3 regions of the Paenarthrobacter sp. NEAU-H11 genome follow, and region 3 is predicted to be linked to each of the others. Evidence: predicted binding sites of a transcription regulator. Region 3 holds the regulator's gene; each other region holds the start of a gene.
The links. The regulator HrcA, encoded in region 3, represses chaperone genes, less so after heat shock. The targets are predictions, from matches to a motif close to TTNGCACTCGNNNNNNNCGAGTGCNAA.
Positions count from the first base shown of each region.

Region 1: groL (chaperonin GroEL) is a predicted target of HrcA. The motif match lies at 2,290-2,316, and genes of this name have one in related genera.
Region 2: ACQ3DC_RS01855 (FmdB family zinc ribbon protein) is a predicted target of HrcA. The motif match lies at 2,849-2,875, and genes of this name have one in related genera.

Region 1 covers NZ_JBNZGA010000006.1:8,551-13,241, reverse strand. The annotation lists gene ACQ3DC_RS09290 (ABC transporter substrate-binding protein) at 1-394, shown strand, start outside; gene groL (chaperonin GroEL) at 485-2,113, opposite strand; gene ACQ3DC_RS09280 (ABC transporter substrate-binding protein) at 2,402-3,685, opposite strand; gene ACQ3DC_RS09275 (cold-shock protein) at 3,682-3,888, opposite strand; gene ACQ3DC_RS09270 (LytR C-terminal domain-containing protein) at 4,086-4,691, opposite strand, start outside.
Region 2 covers NZ_JBNZGA010000001.1:399,238-403,928, forward strand. The annotation lists gene ACQ3DC_RS01835 (hypothetical protein) at 1-476, opposite strand, end outside; gene ACQ3DC_RS01840 (GNAT family N-acetyltransferase) at 582-1,202, opposite strand; gene galU (UTP--glucose-1-phosphate uridylyltransferase GalU) at 1,207-2,112, opposite strand; gene ACQ3DC_RS01850 (5-formyltetrahydrofolate cyclo-ligase) at 2,192-2,815, shown strand; gene ACQ3DC_RS01855 (FmdB family zinc ribbon protein) at 2,937-3,209, shown strand; gene cpaB (Flp pilus assembly protein CpaB) at 3,314-4,081, shown strand; gene ACQ3DC_RS01865 (DUF4011 domain-containing protein) at 4,167-4,691, opposite strand, start outside.
Region 3 covers NZ_JBNZGA010000005.1:181,479-186,169, forward strand. The annotation lists gene dnaJ (molecular chaperone DnaJ) at 1-1,125, opposite strand, end outside; gene hrcA (heat-inducible transcriptional repressor HrcA) at 1,204-2,217, opposite strand; gene ACQ3DC_RS08825 (DUF3097 domain-containing protein) at 2,394-3,242, shown strand; gene ACQ3DC_RS08830 (DUF4870 domain-containing protein) at 3,392-3,814, shown strand; gene hemW (radical SAM family heme chaperone HemW) at 3,869-4,691, opposite strand, start outside.

The DNA.
Region 1 (4,691 bases), on a different contig from region 3:
GAACGGCATGTACTACAAGCCCACCATGTTCTGGTCCGCTTCCTCACGGTCAAAGCACACCGAAGCCGCCTCAACCTTCATCAACTACCTGGCGAACAGCCCGGAAGCCGGCGCAATCCTGATGACGGACCGCGGCGTGCCCACCAACACGGAGATCGTAAAGGGCATCACACCGTCCCTGAAACCGGCAGACACCACCGTGGTGGGCTTCCTGAAGGACATTGCTCCGGATATGAAGGACGCGCCGCCCGTTCCTCCGGTGGGCGCGGGCAGCGTACAGAACGTCATCAAGCGGTACACCGATGAGGTTCTCTACGACCGCCTGACTCCCCAGGCAGCGGCAGAGGCCTTCAAGAGGGAAGTCGAGGGAATGCTGTCCAGCGCCCGGAAGTAAAAGCCAGGCACTCTCCAGGAACACAAATGCGGCCCCCTCAAGAGAGGGGGCCGCATTCGTTTCCAGCGGGACAAAGCCCGGCAGGAGGGCTTAGAAGCCGCCCATGCCGCCCATGTCGTCGCCGCCGCCCATGGGGGCCGGGTTCTTCTCCGGCTTGTCGGCAACAACAGCTTCGGTAGTGAGGAACAGGCCGGCAATGGAAGCCGCGTTCTGCAGGGCAGAGCGGGTTACCTTGACGGGGTCGTTCACGCCGGCAGCCAGCAGGTCGACGTACTCACCGGTTGCGGCGTTCAGGCCGTGTCCTGCGGGCAGGCCGCGAACCTTGTCAACCACAACGCCCGGCTCCAGGCCGGCGTTGAAGGCGATCTGCTTCAGCGGAGCATCGATGGCAACGCGGACAATGTTGGCACCGGTGGCCTCGTCGCCGGACAGCTGCAGGTTGGCGAATGCCTTGGCACCGGCCTGGATGAGGGCCACGCCGCCACCGGCAACGATGCCTTCTTCAACAGCGGCCTTGGCGTTGCGCACTGCGTCTTCGATGCGGTGCTTGCGCTCCTTGAGCTCAACCTCGGTTGCGGCACCGGCCTTGATCACTGCAACGCCGCCGGCCAGCTTGGCCAGGCGTTCCTGCAGCTTCTCGCGGTCGTAGTCCGAATCGGAGTTCTCGATCTCGGCGCGGATCTGGGACACGCGGCCGGCGATCTGGTCGGCGTCGCCGGCACCTTCAACGATGGTGGTCTCGTCCTTGGTGACCACAACCTTGCGTGCCTTGCCCAGGAGTTCCAGGCCGGCGTTTTCCAGCTTGAGTCCGACTTCCTCGGAGATGACCTGGCCGCCGGTGAGGACGGCAATGTCGGCGAGCTGTGCCTTGCGGCGGTCACCGAAGCCCGGAGCCTTGACGGCAACGGACTTGAAGGTGCCGCGGATCTTGTTGACGATCAGGGTGGCCAGGGCCTCGCCCTCGATGTCCTCGGCGATGATCAGCAGCGGCTTGTTGGACTGCATGACCTTTTCGAGGACAGCAACCAGTTCCTTGACGTTGGAGATCTTGGAGTTGACGATCAGGATGTACGGGTCTTCGAGGACCGTTTCCTGGCGCTCCGCGTCGGTGACGAAGTAGGCGGAGATGTAGCCCTTGTCGAAGCGCATGCCTTCGGTGAGCTCGAGTTCCAGGCCGAAGGTGTTGGATTCCTCGACCGTGATGACGCCTTCCTTGCCCACCTTGTCCAGGGCTTCGGCGATCAGCGCACCGATTTCCTCGTCCCCTGCGGAGATGGATGCCGTAGCGGCAATCTCTTCCTTGGTTTCGATTTCCTTGGCGGAAGCCAGGAGCTCGCGGGTGACGGCTTCGACAGCCTTTTCGATGCCGCGCTTGAGGGACAGCGGGTCGGCACCGGCGGCAACGTTGCGCAGGCCTTCCTTGACCAGGGCCTGGGCCAGAACGGTGGCGGTGGTGGTTCCGTCGCCGGCGACGTCGTCAGTCTTCTTGGCAACTTCCTTGACCAGCTCGGCGCCGATCTTCTCGTAGGGATCGTCCAGCTCGATCTCCTTGGCGATGGAAACACCATCGTTGGTGATCGTGGGGGCGCCCCACTTCTTTTCGAGGACGACGTTGCGTCCACGCGGGCCGAGGGTGACCTTAACGGCGTCGGCGAGGATGTTCAGGCCCCGCTCAAGGCCGCGGCGTGCCTCTTCATCAAATGCAATGATCTTGGCCATAACGGCAGTAGTCCTTTCGGGACAGTCGTTAAGAATGAACCTTCGCTGCAGTGCCCGCGACGGACGACCCTTTGCCGGCGGCCTCTGTATGCCCCCGGGTGCGGGCCTCACTCCAGTGAGGTGTTTCTTCGCTCCTCGCCCGGTGCCGCGCTCCGCCGGCCGGAACCAGCTTTGCTTTAGCAGTCGGTACGTCAGAGTGCTAACTCAATAATTAGCACTCCCCACGGGAGAGTGCAAGCGAATGACGCGCGGAAAGCGCCTTGGCAGGCATCTCTACGCCGAGAGCGATCAGCCGGCGCGGCCTGCAGTTTCACGGCCGGTGGGCGTTGGACTGTTGTCTGTCCCGTAGGTAAACACCGTAAACGTCGCCGAGGTGATGTCACCGTTGGCGTCGAAGGCAACCGGGCCGGATTCGCCGTCGTAATTAATGCCGGTACCGGAGGCCTTCGCCGCCAGGCACTCCTTGTAGCTGGGGCAGGGCGTGCCGGGCACCGTTGCAGTCCCGCCATCCTTGCCGGCGGCAGTCCCGCCTGACACGGCGATGAGGTTCGCTGCAATTGAGCGGCCCGAGTCGTCCTCTGCTTTGGCTGCCGCGAGGGCTGCGAGGGTCACGGCGTCGTACGTTTCCGCGGCGAAGGACACGTCCTTCAGGCCGGGATCGATGCCCAGGAGCCTTTCCTGGAAGGCGGCGGATGGCAGCTCGCCGGGAACGACGGCGCGGGCACCCTCCAGGGCTTTGGTTCCCAGCTTGGACGCATACCGGCCGAACGCGCCGTCGCTGAGGATGATCTTCGAGCCGGCCAGGGCGGCGTTGTTGAGTTCAGCCAGGGCGCCCTGCGCGCCGTCGCGGGCCACCAGGATGACGGCGTCGGGTTCCGCCCCGCGGGCGGCGGCAGCGGCGCTTCCCGCTTCACCCGGCTTGAACCCGGCTGTGGCAACCACTTCCAGTCCGGCCTGTTCTGCGGAATCGGCGACGGCGGCGGAGACGTCGCTGCCGTAGGCGCCTTCCTGGAACATCAGGGAGATGGTGGCGGCGCCCGCGTCCTTGGCGAGCTTGGCCAGCACGGGTCCCTGCGCGACGTCGGCGGCCGCCGTCCGGAAGTAGTATCCGCCGCTGGGGATGGTGCTGAGCCCGGCCGCGGTGTTGGCCGGCGAGATCAGCGGCGTCCTGGCCCGGGAGAGGATGTCCACGACGGCCTTGGCGTGGCTGGAGTCGGTGGGGCCGATCACCACGTCCGCCTTGGCCTGGACCAAGGCCTGGGCCTGCGACGCTGCATCCTGGCCGGCTTCAAAGGGCAGCAGCTCCACGGGCCGGCCTTTGTGCCCACCGGCAGCGTTGATCTCTTTGACTGCGAGCTTGGCGGCGGCCGCCTGGGGCGCGTTCAGGAAGCTGCCCTCCCCCGCATTGTCCAGGATGAGGCCTACCCGCAGCGTCCCGTCACCGGAGGCTTCCGTTGTTTCCACGCGTGCGTTTCCGGTTACCCCGGAACAGGCGGTCAGGGCCAGCGTGCAGCAGAGGGCCGCGGCAAACGCAGGACGGAGGGTCCCGGCGGGGACAATCAGATGCTTCACTCCGCCGGCCGGACGCTTTCCGCCTGTGGGCCCTTCTCGCCTTCGCCGACTTCAAGTTCCACGCGCTGTCCCTCGTCCAGTGCCCGGTAACCTTCGCCTTCGATAGCAGACCAGTGGACAAAGACGTCGTCGCTGGAGCCGTCAACGGTGATGAAGCCGTAGCCCTTTTCCGCGTTGAACCACTTGACGGTTCCTCGTGCCATGGTGACCACTCTTTCCGTAAGGTCCGGGATGCTGCGGGGGTGCCCCGGCGCCGGGCCGTAGCCCGGGATTTACTCTAGCCAATGCGGGTCGGTGCCGCAGGCCCCCGGCGGTGCCGTCGGCAAACGTTATTCAGGCGTAACGCCGGGCCCCGGACCGGGTGTGGCCCAAGGCAGCGCGGCTGATGGAAGAACCCGGCTTACCGGTACCCCGGGCCCAGCACAACCACCAGGGGAACCTGGAAGTCGGTGCTGCTCACCACGGTGGGGACGCCCAGGAGTTCCGCGAGGGCTTCCGCGTTGGCCCGTTGGACTGGGCCGGAGTAGAAAATGATGGAGCCCTGCTGCGGCGCTCCCGCCCAGTTCCCTACCTGTCCCAGGGGCCAGCCGTCCGCCTGCACGGTTCCGCCTACACGGCTTGCCAGCCCGGCGGTCCCGGCGGCGTTGTAGACCGCCACAGGCTGGGTTTTGTCTACGGACGCAGCCTGCGCCGTGGGGCGGCTACTGGACCCTGTCCCGGCAGCGGGGACCGTTTCGGATCCGGCGGTTTCAGGCGCGGCGGAGGGCTCAGCGGAGGGAGTGACGGACGCGTCCGGCGCGGCGGAGGGCGTCGACCCCGTTCCGGCCAGCGGCATTGCTTCGAGGCTCGACGAGGCCTGGCTTGCCGGACCGGCAAACCCCAGCTTGGGCAGGATCAGGAAGGAAACCAGCCCGATGGCCAGGGCAACGCATCCCACCGCCAGGACGGGCCACAGCCGGACCCGTGACGGAGCAGAGGCTGTGCGATGGACACCTTGTCGCGACGC
Region 2 (4,691 bases), on a different contig from region 3:
GACTGCCGGGGCGGCGCGGTCATCGCGGACCGGAAGGCTGCGTTGACCTTGGCTCTCCTGTCCCGGACAGCCAGCCAACGCAGGAGGACCACGGATCCGGCGGTAAGTCCGAGGCACGCCAACGGAAGGACCGGAGCGCCCAGCCCGAAGAGGAGGAGCACTCCGGAAACGAATGCGGTGGCCAACGACAGCAGCCCGATGAGGGCGAGTGCCATCCGGCCATAGCGTATGCGGAACTTGGCCCCGGCCGGCGTGCCGGCAGCAGCGGTCCCGGGTCCGGCGCTCTTCCTGGTGTCCATGGCTTTCTCCTGCTGGGCGGCAACGTTCATAACCAAAACGGCTGGCGATTCCGGTGTTTCATCGGCTGCGGCGTCTGCCAGGAAATCGCCGGCGGGCTGGAACTGGTGCCTGCGGTTCCGGAGGACGTAGGGCGCAACCCACACAATCCAGAGCACAACGGCAACCACAAGGATCACTGAGCTGCTAAGGGGGAAGTCCACACTCAAAACCGTATGAGCATCCGGCCCGCTGCGGCAGCATTAGCTGCGGTGTGTCGTGGCGCAGACGGCAATTCACTGGATTTATGACCGGTGTGAGGCAAGCCACGGCCTAAGTAGTCCCTCCGGGACCTCTTCAGACGTCAAGGCAAACGAGCGGTGGTCGGCCCATTCACCGTTGATGTGGAGGTAGCGCGGCCGGTAGCCTTCGTCCCGGAACCCGAGTTTCTCCACCACCCGGAGGCTGGGTCCGTTCTCTGGCCTGATGTTGATCTCCATCCGGTGCAGGCCCAAGGTCTTGAAGCAATGGTCCGTCACCATGGCGACGGCGGTGGGCGCGATGCCGCGGCCCGCACAGGCCTGATCCACCCAGTAGCCGAGGGTTGCCATCATGGCCGAGCCCCAAACGATCGACGATACGGTCAGCTGGCCAACAATGGGCGGCTTGACGCTGCCGGGCCGCCTCTCGGTGATGAGGAAGGGCAAAGCCGTTGCCTGGGCCGCCTGCGCCTTCAATGACCGGACCATCTGCCGGTAGTCCGGCAGGCCGCCGGATGGATCCGGGTTGGATGCTTCCCACGGCGCCAGCCACTGGCTGTTGCGGGACCTGACTTCCGTCCATTCCTTCTTGTCCCGGTACCGGATGGGCCGCAGGACCAGATCCCCGCATTCCAGGGTCACGGGCCAGATGGGACCAGGGCGCATGGCGCTACTTGGACAGGCCGGCGGTGAAGCCGGGCAGCCATTCCCGCAGGCCGGGGCCGAGGTCCTCGCTGTCAATGGCCAGCTGGACGCAGGCCTTGAGGTAGCTGAGCTTGTCCCCGGTGTCGTAACGCCGCCCCCGGAACACGACGCCGTAGACACCGTGCCCTTCGCCGTCACCGGTGGCCAGTTCCTGGAGGGCGTCTGTCAGCTGGATTTCGCCGCCCCGTCCCGGCCCGGTGCGCTCAAGGACGTCGAAGACGGCCGGATGGAGTACGTAACGGCCAATCAGCGCCAGGTTGGAGGGCGCTTCCTCCGGGCTCGGCTTCTCCACGAGCCGGTTGACCCGCACGTATGATTCGCCGTCGATCGGTTCGATGTCAGCGCAGCCGTAGGCGCTGATCTGCGAGGGTTCCACTTCGATCAGCGCGACGACGGAACCACCGGTTTTGGCTTGGACATCAATCATGGTGCTGAGCAGTTCGTCCCGGGCATCGATCAGGTCATCGCCCAGCAGCACGGCGAAGGCTTCGTCGCCAACGTGCTGCTTCGCGCGGAGTACGGCATGGCCCAGTCCGTGCGGGTCCCCCTGCCGGACGTAGTGGATGTCACCCAGGTTGCTCGCAGCCTGGATGGACGCCAGCTTCTCGATATCCCCCTTGCCTTCAAGGGCGGACTCCAGGGACGGCACACGATCGAAGTGGTCTTCCAGCGCCCGCTTGTTCCGCCCGGTGATCATCAGGACATCGTTGAGGCCGACGTTCACGGCTTCCTCAACCACGTACTGGATGGCAGGCTTGTCCACAACGGGAAGCATTTCCTTGGGCATCGCCTTGGTTGCCGGCAGGAACCTGGTGCCAAGTCCGGCGGCAGGAATGACGGCTTTGCGTACTCTCGGATTACTGGTAGTCACCGGACTAATCTAACGTCAGCGTCAAGCATTCAGTAATCAGGGGATGGCCGACGCCATGCGGCAGCTACGGAGGAAACACATGACGCTTGAGGATTCAAAGGCGGCCAAGGACGAGATACGTGCTGCCCATCGCCGCCGTCGTGCTTTGCTTACGCTCCAGGAGCGGCAGGATGCCGGGGAAGCCTTGGCGAAGCACGGGGCAGCGTGGGCAGATTCGGTAACCCGGGGGAAGGCAGCGACGGTCTGCGCCTACCTCGGAGTCGGGGCGGAACCGCCCACGCTGCCGCTGATCGCGGCCCTCCACGACGCCGGCCACAAAGTCCTGCTTCCCGTCTGCGAGCCGGGGCGGGAGCTGAAGTGGGTCTTCTGGGCGCCGGGCGTCGATCTGGTCAAGAGCAGGTATGCCCCCATCCTGGAGCCCGTGGGGACACGGCACGAAATTGAGGTGGCCGGGGAAGCTGCCGCCCTCTTTATCCCTGCCACCGCGATTGACCTCGCGGGCAGCAGGGTAGGCCAGGGCGGAGGTTACTACGACAAGTTCCTGGGCCACCTCGAATCAGCCGGGAAGCATATTCCGCTGGCCGCGGTGATCTACGACGGGGAACTGCTGCCTGCCGGCAGGATTCCGGTGGAGGCATTCGACCGGCCGGTGCCTGGCGTCGTGCTTCCCTCCGGGTTCCGGAGGCTGGCGGACGCCGCCTGACCGGGGAAGTCCCCGCGTACGAGGATGGTAGAATTAGCACTCAGGCCCTGCGACTGCTAATGGACATCCATAATCCAGAGGCAGTCCGGGACCTCTCGTTTGCCCAAGAGGAGGAGCACCAGTGCCAACGTATGCGTACGCCTGCAAGGATTGCGGCCATGCCTTTGACATCGTCCAGTCGTTCTCGGACAGCTCTCTGTCGTCGTGCCCTGAGTGCCAGGGTACCCTGCGCAAGAAGTTCAACAGCGTGGGCGTTGTCTTCAAGGGTTCCGGCTTCTACCGCACGGACTCCCGGGATGCCAAGGGCAGCACGGCTTCTGCCGCTCCCGCTGCGCCGGCGGCAACGCCTGCGGCCGCACCAGCTGCTCCGGCTCCGGCTGCTGCCGCCAGCTGATCCACGTTCCGCGGTCCAGGCTGCTGCCTGGCAGCTGACTGCGTTGTCCACATAGCTGCCGGCGCCCCTGCCGCGGCCGCCATGCGCGGCTTTAGCGTGGGCACATGCCTGCACACGGACAGCAACACCGGGTTGTATCAAGCGCGTCGCACGGACCTGGGCTCCCCGGGGCTTTACGGCGCAGTGGCGCCCACGGCGGGAGCCGCGCCGCCGGCCACAACGCACGCCGCCGCCCGCCGGCCCGCTTTGCCTCCTGGCTGAGCCGCAACAGGCGGCTGGCCGCCGCGCTTCTCCTTTGCGCCGCAGCCGCCATCACCGTCCAGCAACTTACGCCGGCACCGGTCTACACGGTGCCTGCGCTCGCCGCAGCCCGCGACCTTCCCGCCGGCACAGCCATGGCGGCTGCGGACCTCGCCTCTGTCCAGGTACCGCCGGGCATGCTGGGCGACGGATTCCTCAACGGACCGGGCGAGGCGGCCGGGAAACAACTCGCGGCACCGCTGCGCAAGGGACAACTGCTCACGGATGCCCAGCTGCTTGGTCCGGGGCTGCTCGCCGGCACTCCCCCAGGGTCAGCGGCTGTTCCCCTTCGCATGGCGGATCCATCGTCCATCCAGCTCGTCTCCCCAGGGCAGCTCGTGAACGTGGTGCTAACGGCAGCCGGCGGCTACGACCAGCAGGAGCCACCGGAGGTCCTGGCTTCAGGGGTTCCGGTGTTGTGGACTTCCGGTCAGGGCGGGCAAGGCGGCCAGTGGCTGGGCACGACGGAGACGGACGGACTCATAGTGGTGGCCGCCAATCCGGAACAGGCGGTTCGGCTCGCCGGCGCCTCCACGCAGGGAAAGCTGTTCTTCGTCCTGGTGGGGCCGTAGCCCTGCGAGCGATGGTCCGGGCCGGCGCGGAGCCACAGCGCCAACCTCCACGGCCGCAGGCTCCTGCCCCGGCTGCGATCCTGCCTCAGCCCCAGTGCGGGGGTTTCTGTTCCTTCAGCCACGCATCGTGGTCGTCGTCTTCGCGGTCGCCCCAGCCCCGGGCTTCGTCTTCCGCCGCCTTGTTGGGCAAGGCAGACGTGCCAGGCAGGGCGGCCGTGCCTGAGGTGGATGCGCTGCCGGGAACGGGGCCGCCCTCCTGGTCCTGCCCGGCTGCAGGTCCGGCGGCGACGGACGGCTCGGTGTCCGAAGAGTCGTTCTTCTCGTGGTCCGGGGCCATGGCACCCGCCTCCTTGCTGTCCAGGCGTTCGGCCTGTGCTGGTTCATGGTCCGATGCCGCGCGCCGGGACACGGCATCGATTCCGTTGAGCGCCTGGTCCACGTCGTCGTCCAGGAAGGCGATGGATGTGGACGTCCGCCCGGAGAGCGCGTTCTTTTCGAGGCCGAGGTATCCTGCGATGCGGTCGGCGCAGGCGGACGGATCCGTGAACACCTCGATGGTCCACAGCGGCATGTAGCGCCAGCCGAGGCGCTCCAGCAGCTGGGGGCGCAG
Region 3 (4,691 bases):
CAGGTTACCGAGCCGGTCCCGGAGCTTGGCGAACATGCCCCCGCTGGCCGCAAGCTTGCCCTCGGTGATCTGTTCACCTCGCATCTTGGCAAGCTGACGCAGGAGGTCCTCCTGCGCGGCGTCCAGCTTGGCGGGAGTCTCGACCTGGAGGTGCACTTTCAGGTCGCCGCGCCCGTACCCGCGAAGGTGGGTCACGCCAAGTCCGCGAAGGGTGATGATCTCGCCGGACTGGGTGCCCGGCTTGACGTCGATCTCCTGCGGTCCGTCGAACGTTTCCAGGCTCACCTCGGTGCCCAGGGCTGCAGCGGTCATGGGAAGGTGCAGGGTTGCGTGGAGGTCGTCGTTGTCCCGGACATAGGTGGCGTCGTTGTTCACGCGGATCTCGACGTAGAGGTCGCCGGCGGGACCGCCGGCGGGACCTGCTTCGCCTTGGCCGGAAAGCTGGATGCGGGTTCCGGTGGCTACGCCGGCGGGAACCTTGATGGTCAGCGAACGGCGGCTGCGGATGCGTCCCTGGCCGCTGCACTCATTGCAGGGGTCCTTGATGACGGTGCCGAAGCCCTCGCACGTACCGCACGGGGCGGCGGTCATGACCTGTCCCAGGATGGAGCGCACGGCACGCTGGACCTGGCCGCTGCCGCCGCAGATGTCGCAGCGTTCCGGATGGGTTCCCGGCCGGCAGCACGAACCTTCGCAGGTGGGGCACGTGACGGCCGTGTCCACTTCCAGCTTCTTGTTGACGCCGAAGACAGCGTCGCGGAGTTCGATGCGGACACTGATGAGTGCGTCCTGGCCGCGCCTGACGCGGGAAGCCGGGCCCGTTGTTCCGCCGGCCCCGAAGAAGGTGTCGAAGATGTCCTGGAACGCGAATCCCTGGCCGGCGTAGCTGCCTCCGCCGAAGCCGTTGTCCGTGCCGTTCTCGTTGCCGGTGGTGTCGTAGACGCGGCGCTTCTGCGGGTCCGAAAGAACCTCGTAGGCGTGGGTCACGGCCTTGAAGCGGTCCGACGCGTCCTCACCCGGGTTGACGTCCGGGTGGAGCGTGCGCGCCAGCTTGCGGTAGGCCTTCTTGATCTCTTCTCCCGTGGCCTCCGGTGAGACTCCAAGGACGTCGTAGTGGCTGCTCAAAGTTCGTATCTCTTCCTTGTTGTACTGCCTGCAGTTGGACTGCGGGAAATGATCTGCATGCCCGGGAACGGGAAAACGTCAGGGTCCCAGGATCCGCGAAAGGTAGCGGGCAACGGCCCTGACTGCGGCCATGGTGGTGGGATAGTCCATCCGGGTTGGTCCCAGGACACCAATTTTCGCAATGTGGTCCGGACCGTACCCCGTGGCAACGACGGACGCCTCGGCAAGGCCGTCGTAGGGATTCTCGCGGCCGATGCTGACAGCCACCCCGCGGTGGTCCTGCGCCATTTCGCTCAGCAGGCGGAGCATGACCACCTGTTCCTCGAGTGCTTCCAGGACCGGTCCGATGCTGAGCGGAAAGTCCACGTTGGAACGCGCAAGGTTGGCGGTGCCCGCCATGACCATGCGGTCTTCCCTGCTGCTCTGGGCCAGGCCTTCGAGGCCGACGGCGAGGGCATGGGCGGCCTGCCTTTGCCCCGGGCCGGCTGTGGCCACCACTGCCGGCAGGGACTGGGCGAGCTGGTTCAGCGGAGTGCCGGCAAGGGAGCCAAGGAACCGTGCCCGCAGGGTGGCGAGGGCGTCGTCCCCCAGGTCCTGGCCGACGTCGATAACGCGCTGTTCCACTTTGCCGCTGTTGGCGATCAGCACCACCAGCACCTTGCGCGGCGCGAGGAGGACGAACTCGATATGGCGGACCAGTGCCCGGCTCAGGTGCGGATACTGGACCACGGCAACCTGGTTGGTCAGCTGCGACAGCAGGCGGACCGTGCGGTCAAGGACGTCGTCGAGGTCGTCAGATCCTTCCAGCAGCGACTGGATGGCCCTGCGCTCGGCCTGGGACAGCGGTTTGACCGCCGAGATCTGGTCCACGAACAGCCGGTAACCCTTGTCAGTGGGGATACGTCCGGCGCTGGTGTGCGGAGCGGTGATCAGGCCCTCTTCCTCCAGGGCGGCCATATCGTTCCTGATCGTTGCGCTGGACACACCGAGATGGTGCCGCTCCACCAGGGCCTTGGACCCGACGGGTTCCCGGGAGTGGACGTAGTCCTCCACGATTGCACGCAGCACTTCAAGTTTGCGTGGCTCGCTCACACTCCACCTCCATCCAGGGTTCGGGGCGGCCGCGCCGCCCGCGCTGTGCCACCTCAAGGGTTAGCACTCGACATGCCTCAGTGCTAACAGTCTATTATGACTCCCGCCGTTGCTAGCATTGGTACCGCTCCGGGCGAAATCCGGACCTGTGACCGAACGCTAGGCGGAGTGAAACCATGCAGTACCAGAACTGGGGCCCACGCGACTTGTCCGCTCCCGCAAAGACTGAACTGCCCGAGGTTCCCGTTGAACGGGGAATGGTCCTTGAGGACGTCCAGTCCGGCTGGGTGGGCGCCGTGACCCGGGTGGAAAAATCCGGCGGCATGCACGTGGTTGCCCTGGAGGACCGGCGCGGTAAATCCCGGTCCTTCCGGCTTGGTTTCGGATTCCTCCTCGAAGGCCGGGCCATCAAGCTCCTGCCCCCGGCCCCGCGGCAGGCCGCCGGCGCCGTCGCCGGCCGGACCGCCTCCGGGTCCGTCCGCGTCGCCGGCCAGCGGGCACAGGTGGCCAAGGCCAGCCGGATCTGGGTGGAGGGAAAGCACGACGCCGAACTGGTGGAAAAGGTCTGGGGAGACGACCTGCGCGTGGAGGGCATCGTCGTCGAACCCCTGCACGGCATTGATGACCTGGCGGGGGCCGTCGCAGCGTTCAGGCCCGGACCGGGCAGGCGCCTCGGCGTCCTGGTGGACCACCTGGTGCCGGATTCCAAGGAATCCCGCATTGCGGACGCCGTCATGGCCTCGCCGGGAGCTGCAGGGAACGTCCTGATTGTGGGTCACCCTTACGTGGACGTGTGGCAGGCCATCCGGCCCGCGGTCCTGGGCATTGAGCAGTGGCCGGTAGTGCCGCGCGGGCAGGATTGGAAGACCGGCATTCTCGCAGCGTTCGGCTGGCCCCATGCCACAAAGGAGGACATCGGGCTTGGCTGGCAGAAACTGCTCGGCGCCGTCCGAACGTACGCCGACCTGGAAGCCTCGCTGCTGGGGAGGGTCGAAGAAGTCATCGACTTCCTCACCGTGCCCTGAAGGACGGTTCTGCCCCGGCCCGCGCATCCCGGGGCAGGTATGGGGCCGGTACCAAGTATTCTTGGTACTGCGGATCCTGCAACATTGCAGGCCGCCGCACCCAATAAGCTTTCTTAGCCGGCACCATTGCACTTCAGAAGGAACAGACTGTGGCAGAAAACGCACGTGATCACAGGGACAGCCCGGGCGGCCAGGGCCGTTCGGAGTACCACGGCGTTCCCGCGAATGCGCTGCCCCTGACAGCCAGCGAAGACCGGCAATGGGCCACCATGGCGCACTTCGGGGGCATCCTGGGCTGCGTTCCGTCGCTGCTGATCTACCTGATCTTCCGGGACCGCGGGCCCTTCACGGCACAGGAATCCAAGGAAGCCCTGAATTTCAGCCTGCCGCCCACCATTGCTGCCCTGCTGGCGAACATCCTGGTGGTCTTCGTCCCCGTGATCGGCAACATCTTTGCCGTCATCGCCACCCTCATCTGGATTGCGCTCACCTGCTTCTCGGTGGCGGCCGGCATCCATGTCAACCGTGGCCAGCCGCACCGTTACCAGTACAACCTGCGCTGGATCAAGTAGCGGCTGCACGGGTCCACGCCCGCGGGGGCGCGGACCCACGTTGCTTTGTGCCGTTCAGTCCGGCAGGACCCGGCGGACCACCGCGTCTGCCAGCAGCCTGCCCTTGAGGGTCAGGACCAGCCTGCCCCTGAACGCGGCAGCAGGATCCACGAGGCCGTCCGCGATCAGCCCCGCAACCTCATGGCGTCCTTCTTGGCCCAGCGACGATACTTCGAGGCCGGACTGGAGACGGGCCTCGAGCATCACACGTTCGACGTTCCGGGTCTCCTGGTCCAGGGTTTCCCTGCCGGCCGCCGGTGACACTCCCTGTGCGAGGCGTCCGGCGTAGGCCGTGGGGTGTTTGACGTTCCACCACCGCACGCCGCCCACATGCGAATGGGCGCCGGGGCCGATCCCCCACCAGTCGTCGCCCCGCCAGTAGGCGAGGTTGTGGCGGCAGGCCTGCTCCGGCGTGCGGGCCCAGTTGCTGACCTCGTACCAGCCCAGGCCGGCTTTGGTGATGAGGTCGTCGGCGAGTTCGTACTTGTCGGCGTGGTCGTCGTCGTCGATTCCTGGAACCTCGCCCCGGCGGATCTGGGCGGCGAGCTTGGTTCCCTCTTCGATGATCAGCGCATAGGCGCTGATGTGGTCCGGCTGGTAGGACAGTGCCGTCTCCAGGGAGTAGCGCCAGTCGTCCAGGGACTCCCCCGGCGTGCCGTAGATGAGGTCCAGGCTCACAGCCAGTCCCGCGTCCCGGGCCCATTGCACAACCTGCGGGACTCGGCTGGGCGTGTGGGTCCGGTCAAGCACTTTGAGGACATGCGGCACAGCAGACTGCATCCCGAAGGAGATGCGGGTGAAGCCGGCTTCCTTCAGGATGGCAAGGGATTCAGGCGTG